Regions from separate parts of the Pantoea sp. CCBC3-3-1 genome, predicted to be linked through region 1. Evidence: predicted binding sites of a transcription regulator. Region 1 holds the regulator's gene; each other region holds the start of a gene.

Region 1 (5,909 bases):
TCCAGTACGCCTGGCAGATCTTCTTTGTTCCAGTGCAGGAACAGCTCGCTTTTCAGCATTGGGTAAATAACGCTGACCTGGCGCAATAGCTCTGCACGGCTCAGTTCGCGATGCTGCATCAGCATCACTGCAATGATCGACGGCATCACCAGCATATGGTGAATGTTATTGCGGTAATAGGTCATCAGCACCGCCTGCTCGCGTGGCAGAACGATGATTTCACCAATGTTGTCCTGCTCAATCTCAAACTTATTCATGCTCAGGGCATGGTCCAGCAACGCTTCTGGCGTCATGTCCGGCACGGTTGAGTCTGGCGAGTAAGGCACGTTACGCAGTAGCTGTACGTAGCAGTCCAGCTGTTCCGTCAGCTGCTCGCGGGTCAGTGAACGCTGCCGTGAAGCCAGCAGGGCGGTAACGCACAGGTTCATGGCGTTTGCCGCACCAGCGTTGTTAATTCGCACCATCACGCTTTGAGCAATGTCATTCACCGCTGGCGTCAGCCAGGCCGGACGTTGTGCCTCGATAGGATCGATAGAGTCGCGCCACTCGGGCACATGGGTGTTGAGGTAATTGACCAGCGGCAGCGGTTCACCGAAGTTCACATAGCCCTGACCCAGGTTGCGCAGCTTACGCAGGCCGCGCAGCATCTGCATAAAGCCTTCTTTCTCTTTAGTCGCACCGCGCAGCTCTTTCGCGTAGGTTCCCACTTCCATCACGTGCTCATAGCCGATGTAGATAGGCACCAGCGTGATAGGACGATTACCGCCGCGCAGCATCGCCTGAATCGTCATCGACAGCGTGCCGGTTTTCGGATCCAGCAGGCGACCGGTACGGGAACGCCCGCCTTCAACAAAGTACTCGACCGAATAGCCACGGGTGAACAGCTCGCCCAGATATTCGCGGAAGACGGTGGAATAGAGCTTGTTGCCTTTAAAGGTACGACGGATAAAGAAGGCGCCCAGACGGCGGAAGATCGGACCGGCAGGCCAGAAATTAAGATTGATGCCGGCAGCGATGTGCGGCGGCACCAAACCCTGGTGATAAAGCACGTACGAAAGCAGCAAATAGTCCATGTGGCTGCGATGGCAGGGAACATAGACGATTTCGTGGCCGTCCTGTGCCAGCTGACGCACGCGTTCACCGCCATTAACGTTAATGCCCTGATAGAGCTTGCTCCACGTCCAGCCCATGATGCGGTCCGTAAGACGGATCGCCTCATAAGAGAAGTCGGCGGCGATCTCTTCCATCAGCTCAACGGCATTCTGCTGGGCTTTTTCGTGGGAAATTTTCTTGCTGCGCGCTTCATCTTCCACCGCTTTGGCAATGGCTTTGGACTGGAGCAGCTTGCTGAACAGATCCTGACGTACCGGCAGGCGCGGGCCAACCGCAGCCAGTCGCTGACGAGCGAAGTGCATACGGGCTACGCGAGCCAGCTTCTGCGCGATAGATTTGTCAGTGCCATGTTCCGTCGCCATACGGCGTAGAGAGACCATGGGTGAGAAACGCACAAAGCTGTCGCGTCCCAGCCACAGGACGGCAAAGAACTTTTGGATGCCGTTCAACACGCGCAGATGCGGTTGCTCATCCCCTTGTACTTCGCGGCCTGGCGCACGGCCAAACATGACGGAAACGGGCACCATCTGCACATCGAGCAGCGGGTTGCTGCGGTGCAGATCCAGGTACTCATGGAACAGCTTGACCGATTCCAGATTTGGCACAAAGTAAGGGAACACGCGTGGGCCATCATGGATAAACACATGACGTGGCAACACCGTACCGTCGATTTCTAACGGATCCAGCGGATCGGGCAGATCCTCTTTGCGGCATTGCTCACGCAGCGCCAGCAGATCGGCCTTTGAATCGTACGGCAGCACGTACATAATAGGACGCGACGTATCGAGTCCCAGTTCAGCGACCGGCTCGGCGGGGATCGCCTTACTCTTTACCAGAAATTTAACGGGTAAATTCAATAAGTTATAATATAAGTTACGCCAACCTGACATAGACAACATGAAGCCTCTTGTTAGCAAAGCGCCGCAAGCATACCAGAAAGCGCCAGTGAGATCTGTGGTGTTGCAAAATGTGCTGCACCCACACATTGACGCTAAACTTTACAAAGGGTTCCCTGATTATGGCAAATAACGTCACTGGTTTGACTCGCATCATTAAAGCTGCGGGCTACTCATGGAAAGGTCTGCGCGCGGCCTGGCAGCACGAAGCCGCTTTCAGGCAGGAATCGTTAGCGGCGCTTGCCGCCATTCTGATTGCCTGCTGGCTGGACGTAGACGCGATAACCCGTGTACTGCTGGTGGGGTCCGTCATTATGGTCATCATCGTCGAACTTCTTAACAGCGCCATTGAAGCAGTAGTCGACCGCATCAGCAGCGATATTCATCCGCTTGCCGGCCGCGCAAAAGACATGGGCTCCGCTGCGGTGTTACTGGCTACTCTACTGGCTCTTTTTGTTTGGGTAATGCTGTTGATTCCTCATTTGCGGCATGTTTTCCAAAATTAACGTAACAGTCGTTTTTTACTCAACTTTATAGTTTTCAACCGGCAAATACCTGTATATACTCACAGTCGACTGTATAAACAACCAGGGGGCGGGATGAAAGCACTAACGGCAAGGCAGCAGCAGGTTTACGACCTGATTCGCGACCATATTAACCAGACCGGTATGCCACCGACACGGGCAGAGATCGCCACGCAGCTCGGTTTCCGTTCCCCGAATGCGGCTGAAGAACATCTGAAAGCGCTGGCGCGTAAAGGCGTCATCGAAATTGTTTCTGGCGCATCACGCGGTATCCGCCTGATGATGGAAGAAGAAGGCGGTTTGCCGCTGGTTGGACGCGTTGCGGCGGGCGAACCGCTGCTGGCTGAACAACATATTGAAGGGCATTATCAGGTCGATCCCGATTTGTTTAAGCCTGGCGCTGATTTCCTGCTGCGCGTTAGCGGCATGTCGATGAAAGATATTGGTATTATGGATGGTGATTTACTGGCCGTGCATAAAACGCAGGACGTGCGTAATGGTCAGGTCGTGGTTGCGCGCATTGACGATGAAGTCACCGTCAAGCGGCTGAAAAAGCAGGGTAATATTGTTCAACTGCTGCCTGAAAACAGTGAATTTCAGCCAATTGTTGTCGATCTGCGTCAGCAGACTTTCTCAATTGAAGGGCTGGCCGTCGGCGTTATCCGCAACGGCAACTGGCTTTAAGCTTCCCTGTTTTGTACGCGCCGTTGCTCCCGCGGCGCGTCTCCTCTGGCCGTAATGTCCCGTTCGGCTGTGGACCGCTAATGTAATCCTGTCGCGCAGTGGATGATGATGCGATTAATAACCTCCTCAGACAAACACCTCTGGCGGCTGGCGCTGCCGATGATCCTTTCCAATATTACCGTGCCGCTGCTGGGCCTGGTTGATACTGCCGTTATTGGCCATCTGGACAGTCCCGTTTACCTGGGCGGCGTCGCAGTAGGAACAACGACCACCAGCTTTCTGTTTATGCTGCTGCTGTTTTTACGGATGAGCACCACCGGTCTGACCGCTCAGGCATTTGGCGCTAATGACAAACCCGCATTAGCTCGGGCGCTGATGCAGCCTTTGCTGATCGCGCTGTTTGCCGGGCTGGCTTTTATCCTCTTTAAAACTCCCCTTACTCATCTTGCTCTGTCGCTGGTTGGCGGGAACAGTGACGTTTTGCATCAGGCGGCACTGTTCATGCATATTCGCTGGCTGAGCGCGCCGGCAATGCTGGCTAACCTTGTGCTGCTCGGCTGGCTGTTAGGCGTTCAGTATGCGCGTGCGCCTGTTGTTCTGCTGGTGGTGGGTAACCTGGTGAATGTTCTGCTCGACCTGTGGTTTGTCATCGGATTGAAGTGGGGCGTTGAGGGCGCAGCAGCCGCAACCGCGATTGCCGAATACGTCACGTTGATGGTCGGGCTGGTCATGGTATGGCACGTTCTGAAAATGCGCGGCGTCTCTTTTCCCCTGCTGAAAAAGGCCTGGCGAGGCAATGTTGGTCGTTTGCTGCGGCTTAATCGTGACATTATGCTGCGCTCATTGCTCCTGCAACTCTGCTTTGTCTCGCTGACCTTCTTTGGCGCGAGGCTGGGTAGCGATACAGTAGCCGTTAACGCTGTTTTACTGATGTTTCTGACCTTTACTGCCTATGCGCTCGATGGTTTTGCCTATGCGGTTGAAGCTTGCTCTGGCGAAGCCTGGGGCGCACGGGATGCTCAAAAGCTTCTGGTCGTCTGGCAGGCAGCCTGTCGTCAGGCTGGCCTGGTCGCGCTGATGTTTTCGGTCATCTATGCGCTGGCAGGTACGCATATTGTTGCGCTACTTACTTCACTTCCTGAACTGCAACAGCAAGCCGATCGCTATCTGTTCTGGCAAATTCTGTTGCCGATCTGCGGCGTATGGTGCTATCTGCTGGATGGCATGTTTATTGGCGCTACGCGAGCCAGTGAAATGCGCAACGGCATGGTGATAGCCGCATTGGGTTATGGCGCCACGCTGTTATTGGTGCCTTCGCTGGGCAATCATGCTTTATGGCTGGCCGTCACCGTTTTTCTGACTTTACGCGGGCTTTCCTTATGGGCAATTTGGCGCTACCACTGGCGACATAACAGCTGGTTTACGCCCTGTCAGAATTTGTAACTTCTTGCCTGCCGCTTCGCTAGTCACTGATATACCAAATATTTTCTGTTTTTTGCGCCGCTGTTGCAAAATTTTTTAACCTAAAAATAGCGTTCAGCCAGGCAAAGTCGCCATCTTCTACTACAATTATCTGTACGTTAAGCACTTAAGCAGCGTTTTATGTTGCTGCAAGCCGTTTTGCTGAAACGAAAGCCAAGAAACTGTTAAAACCTAAGGTAAGGAGCAAAAAATGAATAAAGACGAAGCCGGCGGTAACTGGAAGCAGTTAAAAGGTAAAGTGAAAGAAAAATGGGGCAAGCTGACCGACGATGATATGACTGTCGTAGAAGGTAAACGCGATCAGCTTGTGGGCAAAATCCAGGAACGCTACGGTTATGCTAAAGACCAGGCGGAAAAAGAAGTCAGCGACTGGGAAAGCACCAACGACCATCGTTTCTGACCGCCTTCAATAGCCTACAGGCAAGTGCCAGGCAGTGCTCCCCGTACTGTCCTGACAGCTTTCAGCAGGTAACTCAGGGTTCGGGACGGTGCTCCTACCACTGTTCTGAACCTGTACAGCGCTGAAAGTACTTAAGCGTAGCAGGAAGAAGTTCCTGGCAAGGCACAAGGAAGGTGCCACTTAATCCTTTCTGATATATCCCCTAATCAACGCCCGCGTTTTTTTGCTGTTACGGTATGATCGTGCTGGCAGGCATCATGGTGTTGACAGGCTTCAACTTCCACACATTTTTTGCATAATCCATGCGCTTCAATCACGCTATTGGCCAGCGCAAAGCCCGTGCTCAGGGCCAGTGATTTTAAAATATTTTCGACGCCTTCTGCATGTTGTTCAGCTACCGCGCCGCAGCGATCGCAGATAAGCATTGCCGAAGTATGGGAGGGCTGTTCGAAATGATGGCAGACGACATAGCTATTGGTTGATTCAACCCGATGCACAAACCCCTGTTCCAGCAGGAAATCCAGCGCGCGATAGACCGTTGGCGGTTTTGCCTGCGGCTCGCTGCTTCGCAACAGATCCAACAGGTCATAGGCGCTGATTGCCCCATGGTGTTGGCTCATCAAGCGGAGCACTTCCAGGCGCTGAGGCGTCAACCTGACATTGCGCTGTAGACAGATAGCTTCTGCCTGCGACAAGATTTTTTCAGGACTGCTTACGTTCATAACTTTCCCCCAGGCTGGATCAGAGTGTTATGTTATCACAGAGGCAGCAAAACGCCGAATCTCCCCATCGCCGGGTTCCCTCGCTTTT
Region 2 (5,909 bases), on a different replicon from region 1:
CTCTTCTGCCGAATAGGCTGCGCTCTGTTGCAGGCTAGATTTCTTAGCGACGTACTGCTTTGACTCTTTCAGGGACTTCTTTAAGCGTAACTGCGCGTCGTATGCGATGCGAATAATCAAGGCTGCTGTAGTGGTCATCATAATTTTCTCTCCATCAATTTCGGGCCTGTGTCGCGTTGAAATCATAATAGGAACATTTGTTCCTATCTGCAATAGGGGTATGTACAAAAATCATCATTTGAAGATACTAAAAGATCAAGTTATTAATAAAAAATGTCTGATTTTATGAGTTTTATGTTTATAGTTTGCATTACAAAGGATACTAAAAATACTTGGCTTAATGTTTAGGAGTAGTTATATTGATTTCACGCCAAACACAGAAGTAATTGAGAAGGAAAATTCATGCCAAGAGCATTCGAAGTACCTAAGAATGATTCAGAAGATACGAATCGTGGTCGCATCATGATGTGCATAGAGGGGCCGCGTGACCTGGTAGATTTTGCAGATTTTCGCCTGAGAGAAAATTTCACCAGCGGACTGGTTGAGGAAGAGGGTAGCCGTGAGGGTGAGATCGCTCTGTTCTTTGTTATCGGCCGTGATGAGAAGCCTTACTTTATGGATAAGTGGAAAGAGGCAAAAGCCGCATTCCCAAAGTCCCGTCCGCCAAAGGCTAGGCAAGTTGCTGAAGCTGCCGCAAAGCTGTGCGAAGCAGAACAAACATTGCAGCGCGCCATTGATATTACCAAAAGCCCAGCCCGCCTGGAGCGCAGTGCAAAGTACCTACGCAAACGTGTAAGTTCCCTACGTGGTGGGGTTCGCCGGGCGCACCGCGCGCTTTGCATTACTGAGAAAGAATCTCAGGAGCTGCTGGCCGTATTTGAAGATGTATCCTGCACACGTCCACGCCAGCTGGTGGCTGTGCCGGTGACTTACACCGATCACAAAGGCAGTACTGTATCCCGAGAGAAATGCCTTACCTCAGCTGTTCAGCACTGGGCAACGATCGTTAAAGCGCATCGGTTGGCGATCACTATCGGTGACGCGACGCCGGATTATGCTCGCGGCATGCTGAATAAATTCGGCAGCCTGGACATTTATTTGTCATTCAAAGGGGTAGGTCAGACAAGCGCTATACGCCTGCCGGTGGTTGAACACGCACTGCAGCTGGTGAAAGAGTTACCCGCTCAGCCCGGCGGCGCTCAGCTGGAAATAACTCAAGCCCTGGTCCGCCATTCAGTTTCCGAGCTTGTCAGTTGGATGGAAATGACGAACGCCATGTTTCATTACGACATCATCCAGATTGTCGACCAGATCACTGCCGCTGGCCGTGCTTATGCAGAACAACGTGAAGCCGCCTTAAAAAGTCTTACAACTATTCGGGATCGACTGACTCCACAAGAGCCAATCCAGATAAAGGCGCGCGCAAGCTCACCGCTTGTTATTTCAACCTGTTCGCCAGAGGAAGCAGCGTAATGGCTACTGAAATTACAACCAGCAGCGCCAAGTTCACAGCGGCCGCGCGCGATGCGCTCGACTGGGGAACCAGCAAAATGACAGAAGCGGGCTATCTCGCCTTTAAAGCGGAAATGGAGAAGGCCGCCGCTGCAGTTATACGTGACTACGGCATGGACGATGTACTCGCATCGTTCGACGTTTCCATGCTGTTTGATTTCAAGCGTTAGCCTAAGGAAAGGCGGTGAACAGAGAGCAATTTATATCGTATGTGAGCCGGTGGCCAAACCTGCAGCTCACCGAAGTAATCATGACAGACAAAAATCATGGGTTCGATTTGTACGTTCGTGAAGGCAACAAAAATAGTGGTGCGAACTTGTTTCTCTCGCATCACAGCACCAGGAACGATGCCGCTCAGCAGTTAGCTAAATACCAAGGCTGGTTGAAAAAAATCAACAAAGGGCTGTGAAGCAGCCACCACAAATATAGAAGAGGTCGCCACCTATGAAAAACCCTGCAATTATTGCATTCATTAACGCTTATGCTTCCGAAATCGGCGAGGCGCCTACCGCTGACCAGTCTCTCCTGCTGTCTCTTTTTCGTGCCGCTGGCGACGATCTGCCGATCGACGGCGACAAAGGCTGGTTTTACACCGCCTGGCGTAAAGTCGATATTATCGCTGGGCCTGAAGGCGGGTCTAAAGACATGCAGGCATGGCGGCTGGTTAACTCCGAAGATGCTGCGCTTGATACTGTCGTCTTATGCTTGATTGAGGGGAATTGATCATGCGCCGCAAAGGAAACAAGGCCGAGCTGTTTCATCACCCTGACCCGGTGACGGAAATGAGTATAATAACGCTAGGCTATGCGGAGCCGCGCACCGGCCGTCTGTATCTGGGCAACCAGCTGGACGATGCCATACCGGTTTACGTGTTTTCACCAGGGAAAGGAGCGCAATAATGAGCGGCATGATGTTAGGCCAGGTAGTTTTGATGGCAATTCTGATCACCTGGCTGCTGTTCGTGCTGAGGTTCGAAGGCTGGAGGCGTGGTAAGTCGAAGATAATCACCATGGCCGTGCTGGCAGTACTTCTTCAGCTGGCGATTGCCAGAACCATCTACATGCACTGAGCCGTAAGGAAAAATAATGCTTTGATAGGGATAGACCAGTCCTATTTACCAGGTCTCATTAGCGGAGTTGAGGCCATTCTGATTAATTAATAGGTGCTTTGGTTACTCACTTAAGTGGATTTAGGAAGCCCAAGGCATCGTTAGAGGCATCATGGCAAAACACGATATAACGACGTTCTATTTCGATAATCTAGATCTCATGATTATCCTTGAGCCTCATACGTTTTATGTTGCTGAAGCCCGTCGACGCTTACTTTCGCAGTTTAATGATATAAGCAGGGAAGCGGACAAAAAGGAACAGCAAGTTTATGAGGCGCTAGGACGAAGTTTTAACCCTGACTATGACGATGAATTTGATTCTGCTGAGCGTGCTTATCAGGAGGGGATATCTCACTACTTAAACTTACATGAGATGCAAAATATAGTCACCTTGGCGCTGACTGCGGGAATGTACCATCAATTTGATAAAGCTCTGCGTGATAAGTTGTCCAGAGAAGTTAGTCATTGGCAGGATAGGGATATCTGGGAGCCGATGATTTGGAATCTGGATTTACCTCAGGTGATCGAACTGATGGACTGGATAGGTCTGGGTGTTACAGGTAAACCTTTCTACCCAAAAATTAATGCCTGCCGTCTGGTGGTGAATGTTTACAAGCATGGCTATGGCCAATCTCATAAAACGCTGATTGAAACCTTCCCGGAGTATTACCCGCAAACCTTTGCTCACAGCATGCCAAGATATTCAGACCCCAGGCCGGAACAGCTTAAGGTAAGTGAAGCTCAATTCGTAGAGTTTTCGGATGCTATCGAAGCATTCTGGAGAAGCTTTCCCATGTACACTTATGCTTCGCAGATGGGGGCACAGCCTAAGTGGCTGGCTGGTAAGGTTGCTAAAACCGAAAAATGGGTTAAGAAGCCGTAGTTCCAGCTGGTGGAATTCACCACCAGCTACGAAGCCAGCGGGCCATTAAATCTCCTGACCGCTATATCAACTGCAACGTATGCGCTCCCCAAATATGCTTATCATCAAACTCAACGACCGAATCACTCACTTTAATTACAACATGCTTATTATCTGAGCACTACAAAGCGAGGATCAGCGTCGCCAGATAGAGCATTATTTGAAACTCGCCATCCAGTTCTCGTACGGTTGGCCCCCAACCCTCCACAGGAATGATAGGGGTCAGCTTGGGAAACGGAAGTTATTGTACGTTAAAAGCTTTTTTGTCCGTTTCTGGCAGATGACTGATTAATTTTTCTTGGTCACTATCGCTTATTTCCGGATGTTTCCCGCAATTTTAGCCCCGGCGTTCTCAAAAAGAGAAGTGACAATTTCCTCTCTCGAATATACTGTTTATATATACAGTTATTTTAAAAGGAGAAAATACAATGTCGTCTTTAGCCATACACAGCCCCGTTTCCGAACCCGAAATCATTCTGCTACCCTTTTTCGCCGACGGGTGTGCGGCAGGATTCCCCAGCCCGGCTCAGGACTATATTGATGCAGAACTCGATCTGAATGAACTATGTATTCGCCACCGCAGCGCCACCTATTTTGTCCGGGCTGTCGGCCACAGCATGACTGAGGCAGGCATCAAGGACGGCGATCTGCTGGTTGTTGATAAATCAGAGAAGGCTCTGCACGGCGATATAGTGGTGGCTGCCATCGACGGTGAATTTACCGTTAAAGTCTTGCAGACTCATCCGCGCCTCGCTCTCCGCCCGATGAATCCCGCTTTCCCCACCCTTTACCCTGACCCGGATTCACTAGAAATATTCGGCGTGGTGATGTGGTTTATTCACGCAACACGTGGGTGAATGATGTTTGCCCTTGCCGATGTGAACAGTTTCTATGCCAGCTGCGAGAAGGTATTCCGGCCCGATCTGAAACATGCGCCGGTCATTGTGTTGTCGAACAATGATGGGTGTGTGATTGCGCGCAGTGCCGAAGCTAAGCGGCTGGGTATCAAAATGGGCGTGCCGTGGTTTCAGCTGAAGACGCAATCTTTCGCCCGCCATGTCGTAGCCTTCTCCAGCAATTATTCGCTCTACCATGACATGAGCCAGCGGGTAATGCGCGTGCTTGAAGAGCTGTCGCCGGCTGTGGAGCAATACAGTATTGACGAGATGTTTCTCGGCATCGCCGGCGTCGATCGCGCTATGCCATTTGAAGACTTTGGTCGGCAGGTTCGTGAGCGGGTAAAAGCGGTGACCGGTCTGACAGTCGGTGTAGGCATGGCACCGACAAAAACATTAGCAAAATCAGCGCAGTGGGCAAGTAAAGAGTGGCCCCAGTTCGGTGGCGTCCTTGCTCTAACATATAATAATCCAGTGCGTACAGAAAAGTTGCTTTCGCGGCAGCCTGTTGAGGAGGTATGGGGCGTTGGCCGTCGCATCAGCAAAAAACTGAATGCAATGGGCGTCATCACTGCCCTCGATCTGGCACGCAGCAACACTGCCTTCATCCGGAAAAACTTTAGCGTGGTACTTGAACGAACGGTCAGGGAGCTGGCTGGCGAATCCTGCATTGCGCTGGAAGAGGCGCCGCCTACAAAACAGCAAATTGTCTGTAGCAGGAGCTTTGGCCAGCGCGTCACATTACTGGACGATATGCAGCAGGCACTTTGCAAACATGCTGAACGGGCTGCGGAAAAATTACGTCAGGAAGGCCAGTACTGTCGGCACATCTCGGCATTTATCAAGACCTCACCTTTCAGTCCGGGTGAGGTGTATTACGGCAACGTGGCGGGCGAAAAGTTACGCGTGGCCACACAGGACACGCGGGATATTATTGCGGTCGCAATGCGCAGCCTGAAGCACATCTGGCGGGATGGCCACCGGTACGCCAAAGCGGGCATTATGCTTGGAGATTTCTGCCCGGAAGCGCTCGCACAGCTCAGCCTGTTTGATGAGTATCAGCCTCGGGCTAACAGTGAAAAGCTGATGGCGGTGCTGGATAAGGTGAACCATTCAGGGTTGGGTAAAATCTGGTTTGCTGGCCAGGGTATCGACCCTGAGTGGCAGATGAAACGGGATATGCTTTCTCCCGCATGGACAACGAGGTGGAAAGACATTCCAACTGCCAGACTGACTTAATCCGGTATGTGGTATGTACTATTTTCGACGCCCATGCGCTCGCGCGCCAAGTAACTGAGAATTAGCGGGCTAGCATCAAATGGCAATGGCCAGTATCTGGCGTCCCCGTCGTGATTGCTGTTGGCGTTAAATATCACTATGTATGCTTTAGTATCACTAAATCACTTTACAATATCACTATAAATAGATATATTAAGTTCATCCCGCAAGGGTGCGCTCTTTAAAAAATTGA
Region 3 (5,909 bases), 1.3 Mb from region 1:
AGAGGCCAGCACGATTTTGTCACGGCTGCCGCGAGCCTTCAGCCAGCTGCCGATATATTTTTCCGTGAGTCCCTGCGTTTCCGGGCGCGGCGGCACCGGATACATTTCGGCGGTATCAATAAAATTAATACCTGAACGTAGTGCTAAATCCAGCTGGGCATGAGCATCGGCTTCGCTGTTCTGTTCGCCAAACGTCATAGTGCCTAAACCAAGGCGGCTAACTTCCAGCGTGCTGTGGGGGATACGATGATAGTGCATTTGCCGGCTTCCTTTTTTTCATTATTAAAAGCTGAACCTGGACCTTTTGCTACTGCAAAGCGCGGAGATACTGCCGCAGTCCGGCTTTTGACTATAACCGTCAGGTGCAAGAGGGGGAAGAGGCGATTTATCGGGAAGTGCTACGGCGCCACCCCAGCGTTAATATTGCGGTGGCGAAAGCGGATCGGATGCCTGGCGTTCTGCTATAAAAGATTAACGTTCCACAATCGATGAGACGTCATCACCATTGATTTGTAATTCATGACCTGAGCTATCGGTATATTTGACCAGGCCCGTATCTTTATCTATTTCAGGTTTTCCCTGCGTCATAATCATCTTGCCATCCCGGGTTGCCATCACGTAATCGCTACTACATCCACCGAGCAGTGTGGCCAGCATCAGCACCACTGCGCCAGACAGTACCTTCATATTTTGCTCCCTTAGCTGCTGTAACTTGTTGGAGTAGTAATAGCGTATTTTTGCGCAATACGTAACCGCAGAACTCTGAATTTATGGCATCAGCACGTCAGAACATTGACATTTTTCGTAAAGTGATATGACCAGGGGGCAGGAGGAAACTGGCCGGCAAAACCGGCCAGGCACTATTAAGCGTGATTCTTTTTATTACGCAGCAAATTCAGGCACTCTACGGCCATAGAGAAGAACATGGCGAAATAGATATAGCCTTTAGGCACGTGGACGCTGAAACTTTCCAGCATCAGCGTAAAGCCAACCAGGATCAGGAAACTCAGCGCCAGCATTTTCACCGAAGGATGACGCTCGACAAATTCGCCAATCGTACGGGCCGCGAACATCATCACGCCAACGGAAATAACCACCGCCGCCATCATGATAATCAGATGATCGGAGAGCCCGACCGCCGTAATGACCGAATCAAGGCTGAAGATAATATCCAGCAGCATAATCTGCACGATAGCGCCGAAAAATGAGTGAACGTTGGTCTGATGCTCTTCTTCGCCGCCTTCAATGGTTTCATGGATTTCCTGGCTGGATTTCCACAGCAGAAACAGGCCGCCAAACAGCAGAATCAAATCACGGGCGGAGAAGCTGTGATCCATCACGGTAAACAGCGGCGTAGTCAGACGAATAACCCAGGCGATAGACGCTAACAGGCCCAGACGCATCAACATTGCGCCTGCAAGGCCCAGACGGCGGGCTGCATGCTGCTGCTTTTTGGGAAGTTTGGCGACAACCAGAGAGAGGAAAATAATATTATCAATACCCAGAACGATTTCAAGAATCGTTAGCGTACCCAGCGCCAGCCAGGCATTGGGATCTGCAATCCAATCAAACATACTAACATCGCATCCTAAACGAAAGGTAAACGAAGAGTATACCTGGTCAGGCGGCAAGCAGCTAAAGCTTTACAGTAAAAAATGGCGGGCAAGCAGGGGGGCAGTAAAGGTTTTTTTCAGGTAAAAGCCGCGTGGCAACGTCATGATCGGTTGACCATTTTCACCAATCCCTTCGGTAAGCGCTTTACTGTTCGCGGCTTTTGGCCGGATTTGCAGCACTTCGCCATGCCGCGCGGTGATACGTTCGACCTGGCCAAGCACAATCATATCCATCAGTTCTTCCCAGTCACAGCGCAGCAAAGTCTCTTCTTGCTGGCTGGGACTCCACAGCAGCGGTGCACCGACCCGACGTATCGCCAGCGGAATAGTGCGTTCGCCTTCCACCGGAACCCACAGCACTCGGGTCAGCTTATGACGCACGTGACTGGTTTCCCACGTTACGCCGCTGTTACCCGTCAGGGGAGCGACGCAGACGAAAGTTGTTTCCAGCGGGCGTCCCAGCGCATCGATCGGGATGGTTTTCAGCTCCACGCCAATCTCCGCAAAATCCTGTTCTGGCTTACTGCCGGCGCTGGCACCCAGGTAGCGTTCAAGCAGCATGCCGACCCAGCCTTTATCCCGGCGAAGATCGGGCGGGATCAGCAGACCGGCTCGTAACGCCAGCTCGCCCAGCGTATAACCTGCCAGCCGCTGCGCCCGCTCCAGCAGGATCGTTTCATTTTCAGGGGGCGTAACCGCAACAAAATCAGATGCCATGAATAACCTTTTTGAACTGATTAAAAAATAACCACTCTTTTTGCCTGCCGAAGGCTAACCGACTCTGGCGGTGCAAAAGTCGAATAATAGCATGATAAATCATGGCTTTTTATTTTGCCTCCCGCTCATGACTAAGCCATGCCACAAGGTTATGCGCGAGTTGTCACCGACAATGAACAGGATCTTACACGTAGTTATCCACAGAAAAATGGGATAAGTCGCTTTTTACAATAATACTGTTTTGATTTACAGCCTTGACGGCACCATTTTACCATTTTTTCACCCTTTTTTGCTTATCATCGCACCATAAGCTGTGGATAAAAGGTGCATTGTTCGATCTTTGGTCAGTTGGTGATCATGCCTTTGTGACCGGAGTATGAAGGGTGTCGAAGCTGCGCCATTCTCCAGATAATTCCTATGATATTTAGCAGGTTAAGCTGCGGACATTCCTCTGCCTTTTACCTGGCCTGGAAAGTTTTCCCCAAATGTTAACCGAGTTCTGCACAAAGCTATCCACAGAAAAGGTGAATAAGATCGAGTAAAATCGGCAAATTCTGTTTATAACTTTGTTTCCAACTGCGAGTTATCCCGTGATTAGCGCCGTTCAAGGCCGCAAAGCAGTGGTTTACCGCCTGTGAGGAGTATGAAACAATCAGAACATCCGAGTTTTAGTTTGAGGTAGTCCAGTGATCGATGATGATGGCTACCGCCCGAATGTTGGTATCGTAATTTGTAACAGGCAGGGACAAGTGTTGTGGGCCAGAAGATATGGTCAGCACTCCTGGCAGTTTCCTCAGGGAGGCATTAATCCTGGCGAAACCGCGGAACAAGCGATGTATCGAGAACTTTTCGAAGAAGTCGGTTTGCACCGCAAGGATGTCCGTATTCTTGCCTCTACCCGAAACTGGTTACGCTATAAGTTGCCAAAACGTTTGGTGCGTTGGGACACAAAGCCGGTTTGTATCGGCCAGAAACAGAAGTGGTTTCTTCTGCAATTATTGTGCAATGACGCGGATATCAACATGCAGACCAGCAGCACGCCGGAATTTGACGGCTGGCGCTGGGTCAGCTTCTGGTATCCGGTGCGCCAGGTAGTCTCTTTCAAGCGCGACGTTTATCGCCGGGTGATGAAAGAATTTGCTGGCGTAGTAATGCCGCTGCAGGAGAACGCCGTACAGCGCAATGCGCTTTATCGACGGAAAAGAGGGTAAGCCACTCCGATGATGCTTACACAGCTGCGCGAGATAGTGGAAAAAGTGGCAGGGGCGCCCCGGCTGACCGAGGCGCTGGATATCCTGGTTAACGAGATCTGCCTGGCGATGGATACCGAAGTGTGTTCGGTCTATCTGGCCGATCACGATCGTCGCTGCTATTACCTGATGGCGACTCGCGGCTTGAAAAAGCCACGAGGCCGCACCGTCGCACTGGCCTTTGACGAAGGGATCGTCGGGCTGGTCGGGCGTCTTGCCGAACCGATTAACCTCGCCGATGCGCAGAGCCACCCCAGCTTCAAATATGTTCCTGCCGTCAAAGAGGAGCGTTTCCGTTCTTTTTTAGGCGTACCGATTATCAGCCGCCGTCAGCTGCTTGGCGTGCTGGTTGTTCAGCAGCGGGAACACCGCCAGTTTGATGAAAGCGAAGAATCGTTTTTGGTTACGCTGGCAACCCAAATGGCGACAATTCTGTCGCAGTCACAGCTTAATGCCCTGTTTGGTCAGTATCGCCAAACCCGTATTCGTGCGCTGGCCGCAGCACCTGGCGTTGCCGTTGCCGAAGGCTGGGTCGACAGCACACAGCCGTCGCTGGAAAATGTTTTCGCTGCCTCCACGCTGGACACCGCGCGCGAGCGTGAAAGATTGTCGCTGGCGATGGATGAAGCCTCCGGCGAGTTTCGCCGCTACAGCAAGCGGTTCACCTCCAGCGTGCATAAAGAAAGCGCGGCGATCTTCGATCTCTATTCCCACCTGCTGAGCGACAATCGCCTGAAAAAAGATCTCTATACCGAGATCGATAACGGATCGGTAGCCGAATGGGCCGTAAAAAAGGTCATTGAGAAGTTTGTCCATCAGTTCGCCAGCTTACAGGATAGCTACCTTCGCGAACGGGCTGGCGACTTGCGCGTGCTGGGGCAGCGCCTGCTTTTTCACCTCGATGACACCGTGCAGGGCACTAATACCTGGCCTGAACGCTTTGTGCTGGTCGCTGATGAACTGACGGCGACAACGCTGGCGGAGCTGCCGCACGATCGTCTCGCAGGCGTCGTGGTTCGTGACGGTGCGTCGAATTCTCACGCGGCGATCATGGTTCGCGCGATGGGCATTCCAACGGTGATGGGTGCTGATATTCAGCCGGAGTTGCTGAACGGCCGGCTATTGGTCGTGGATGGCTATCGCGGCGAGCTGCTGGTCGATCCAGAACCGATGCTGGTGCAGGAATATCAACGTCTTATCAGTGAAGAAAACGAGCTGAGCAAGCTGGCAGAAGACGTGGTGGAATGCCCGGCAGCGCTGAAATCGGGCGAGCCGGTAAAGGTGATGCTCAATGCCGGATTAAGCGCCGAGCATGAGCAGGCGCTGGGTAGCTGGGTTGACGGCGTGGGGCTGTACCGCACGGAAATTCCTTTCATGCTACAAAGCGGCTTCCCTTCTGAAGAGGAGCAGGTCGCGCAGTATCAGGGCATGCTGCAACTGTTTCTGGAAAAGCCGGTGACGCTGCGAACGCTCGATGTGGGAGCGGATAAACAGCTGCCCTACATGCCTATTAGCGAGGAAAACCCTTGCCTGGGCTGGCGTGGCATCCGTCTGACGCTCGATCAACCAGAGATCTTTCTTGTCCAGGTACGGGCAATGCTACGCGCCAACGTCGCCAGCGATAATCTGAGCATTTTGCTGCCGATGATCACCAGCATTGATGAAATTGATGAGGCGATCAGGCTGATCGAGCGTGCGGCTCGGGAAGTAGAAGAGATGCTCGGCTACGCCATTCCAAAGCCCCGCCTCGGCGTGATGATTGAAGTGCCGTCAATGATCTTTATGATCGGCCACCTGGCAAAACGCGTCGACTTTATTTCCGTCGGCACCAACGATCTGACCCAGTATTTGCTGGCCGTCGATCGTAACAATACCCGAGTAGCGAACCTGTACGACAGCCTGCATCCGGCGATGCTGCGGGCGTTAAAAACCATTGCTGAAGAAGCGAAGCTGGCCGGTATCGAACTGTGCCTGTGTGGTGAAATGGCGGGAGATTCCAGCTGTGTTGCGCTGCTGATTGGTCTGGGCTATCACCACCTCAGCATGAATGGCCGCAACGTGGCCCGGGTAAAATACCTGCTTCATCATATCGATTATGAAGAGGCGCAAAAGCTGGCGGAAACCAGCCTCCGGGCACAGCTGGCCAGCGAAGTCCGCCATCTGGTCGCCGCCTTTATGGAGCGACGTGGCTTAGGCGGATTGATCCGCGGCGGACGTTAGGCTGCAACAAAGTTACAGTTCCGGCGGGATGGCCTTTGCTGCCTGTGCTATGATGCGCGCCTTATATGCAGCGCCTTGCGCGCACTGGTTTATTCACTCCGGCGCCTGC

What was found. Region 1 encodes LexA, which represses DNA repair genes until DNA is damaged. Its sites were predicted from a motif close to TNCTGTATGTACATACAGNA; they were not measured.
Region 2: umuD (translesion error-prone DNA polymerase V autoproteolytic subunit) is a predicted target of LexA. The motif match lies at 3,930-3,949, and genes of this name have one in related genera.
Region 3: mutH (DNA mismatch repair endonuclease MutH) is a predicted target of LexA. The motif match lies at 2,565-2,584, and genes of this name have one in related genera.

What each region holds. Positions count from the first base shown of each region.
Region 1 covers NZ_CP034363.1:280,903-286,811, forward strand. Annotated here, with positions in the region: gene plsB (glycerol-3-phosphate 1-O-acyltransferase PlsB) at 1-2,003, opposite strand, end outside; gene EHV07_RS01105 (diacylglycerol kinase) at 2,132-2,515, shown strand; gene lexA (transcriptional repressor LexA) at 2,609-3,217, shown strand; gene dinF (MATE family efflux transporter DinF) at 3,326-4,660, shown strand; gene EHV07_RS01120 (CsbD family protein) at 4,890-5,099, shown strand; gene zur (zinc uptake transcriptional repressor Zur) at 5,306-5,821, opposite strand.
Region 2 covers NZ_CP034366.1:68,794-74,702, forward strand. Annotated here, with positions in the region: gene EHV07_RS24245 (hypothetical protein) at 1-141, opposite strand, end outside; gene EHV07_RS24250 (hypothetical protein) at 403-1,473, shown strand; gene EHV07_RS24255 (hypothetical protein) at 1,473-1,682, shown strand; gene EHV07_RS24655 (hypothetical protein) at 1,763-1,921, shown strand; gene EHV07_RS24260 (hypothetical protein) at 1,957-2,235, shown strand; gene EHV07_RS24660 (hypothetical protein) at 2,238-2,411, shown strand; gene EHV07_RS24665 (hypothetical protein) at 2,411-2,581, shown strand; gene EHV07_RS24265 (hypothetical protein) at 2,733-3,503, shown strand; gene umuD (translesion error-prone DNA polymerase V autoproteolytic subunit) at 3,971-4,399, shown strand; gene umuC (translesion error-prone DNA polymerase V subunit UmuC) at 4,403-5,677, shown strand.
Region 3 covers NZ_CP034363.1:3,962,055-3,967,963, reverse strand. Annotated here, with positions in the region: gene EHV07_RS18525 (NADP(H)-dependent aldo-keto reductase) at 1-258, opposite strand, end outside; gene EHV07_RS18520 (YgdI/YgdR family lipoprotein) at 472-687, opposite strand; gene EHV07_RS18515 (TerC family protein) at 864-1,574, opposite strand; gene mutH (DNA mismatch repair endonuclease MutH) at 1,644-2,330, opposite strand; gene rppH (RNA pyrophosphohydrolase) at 3,017-3,541, shown strand; gene ptsP (phosphoenolpyruvate--protein phosphotransferase) at 3,554-5,800, shown strand.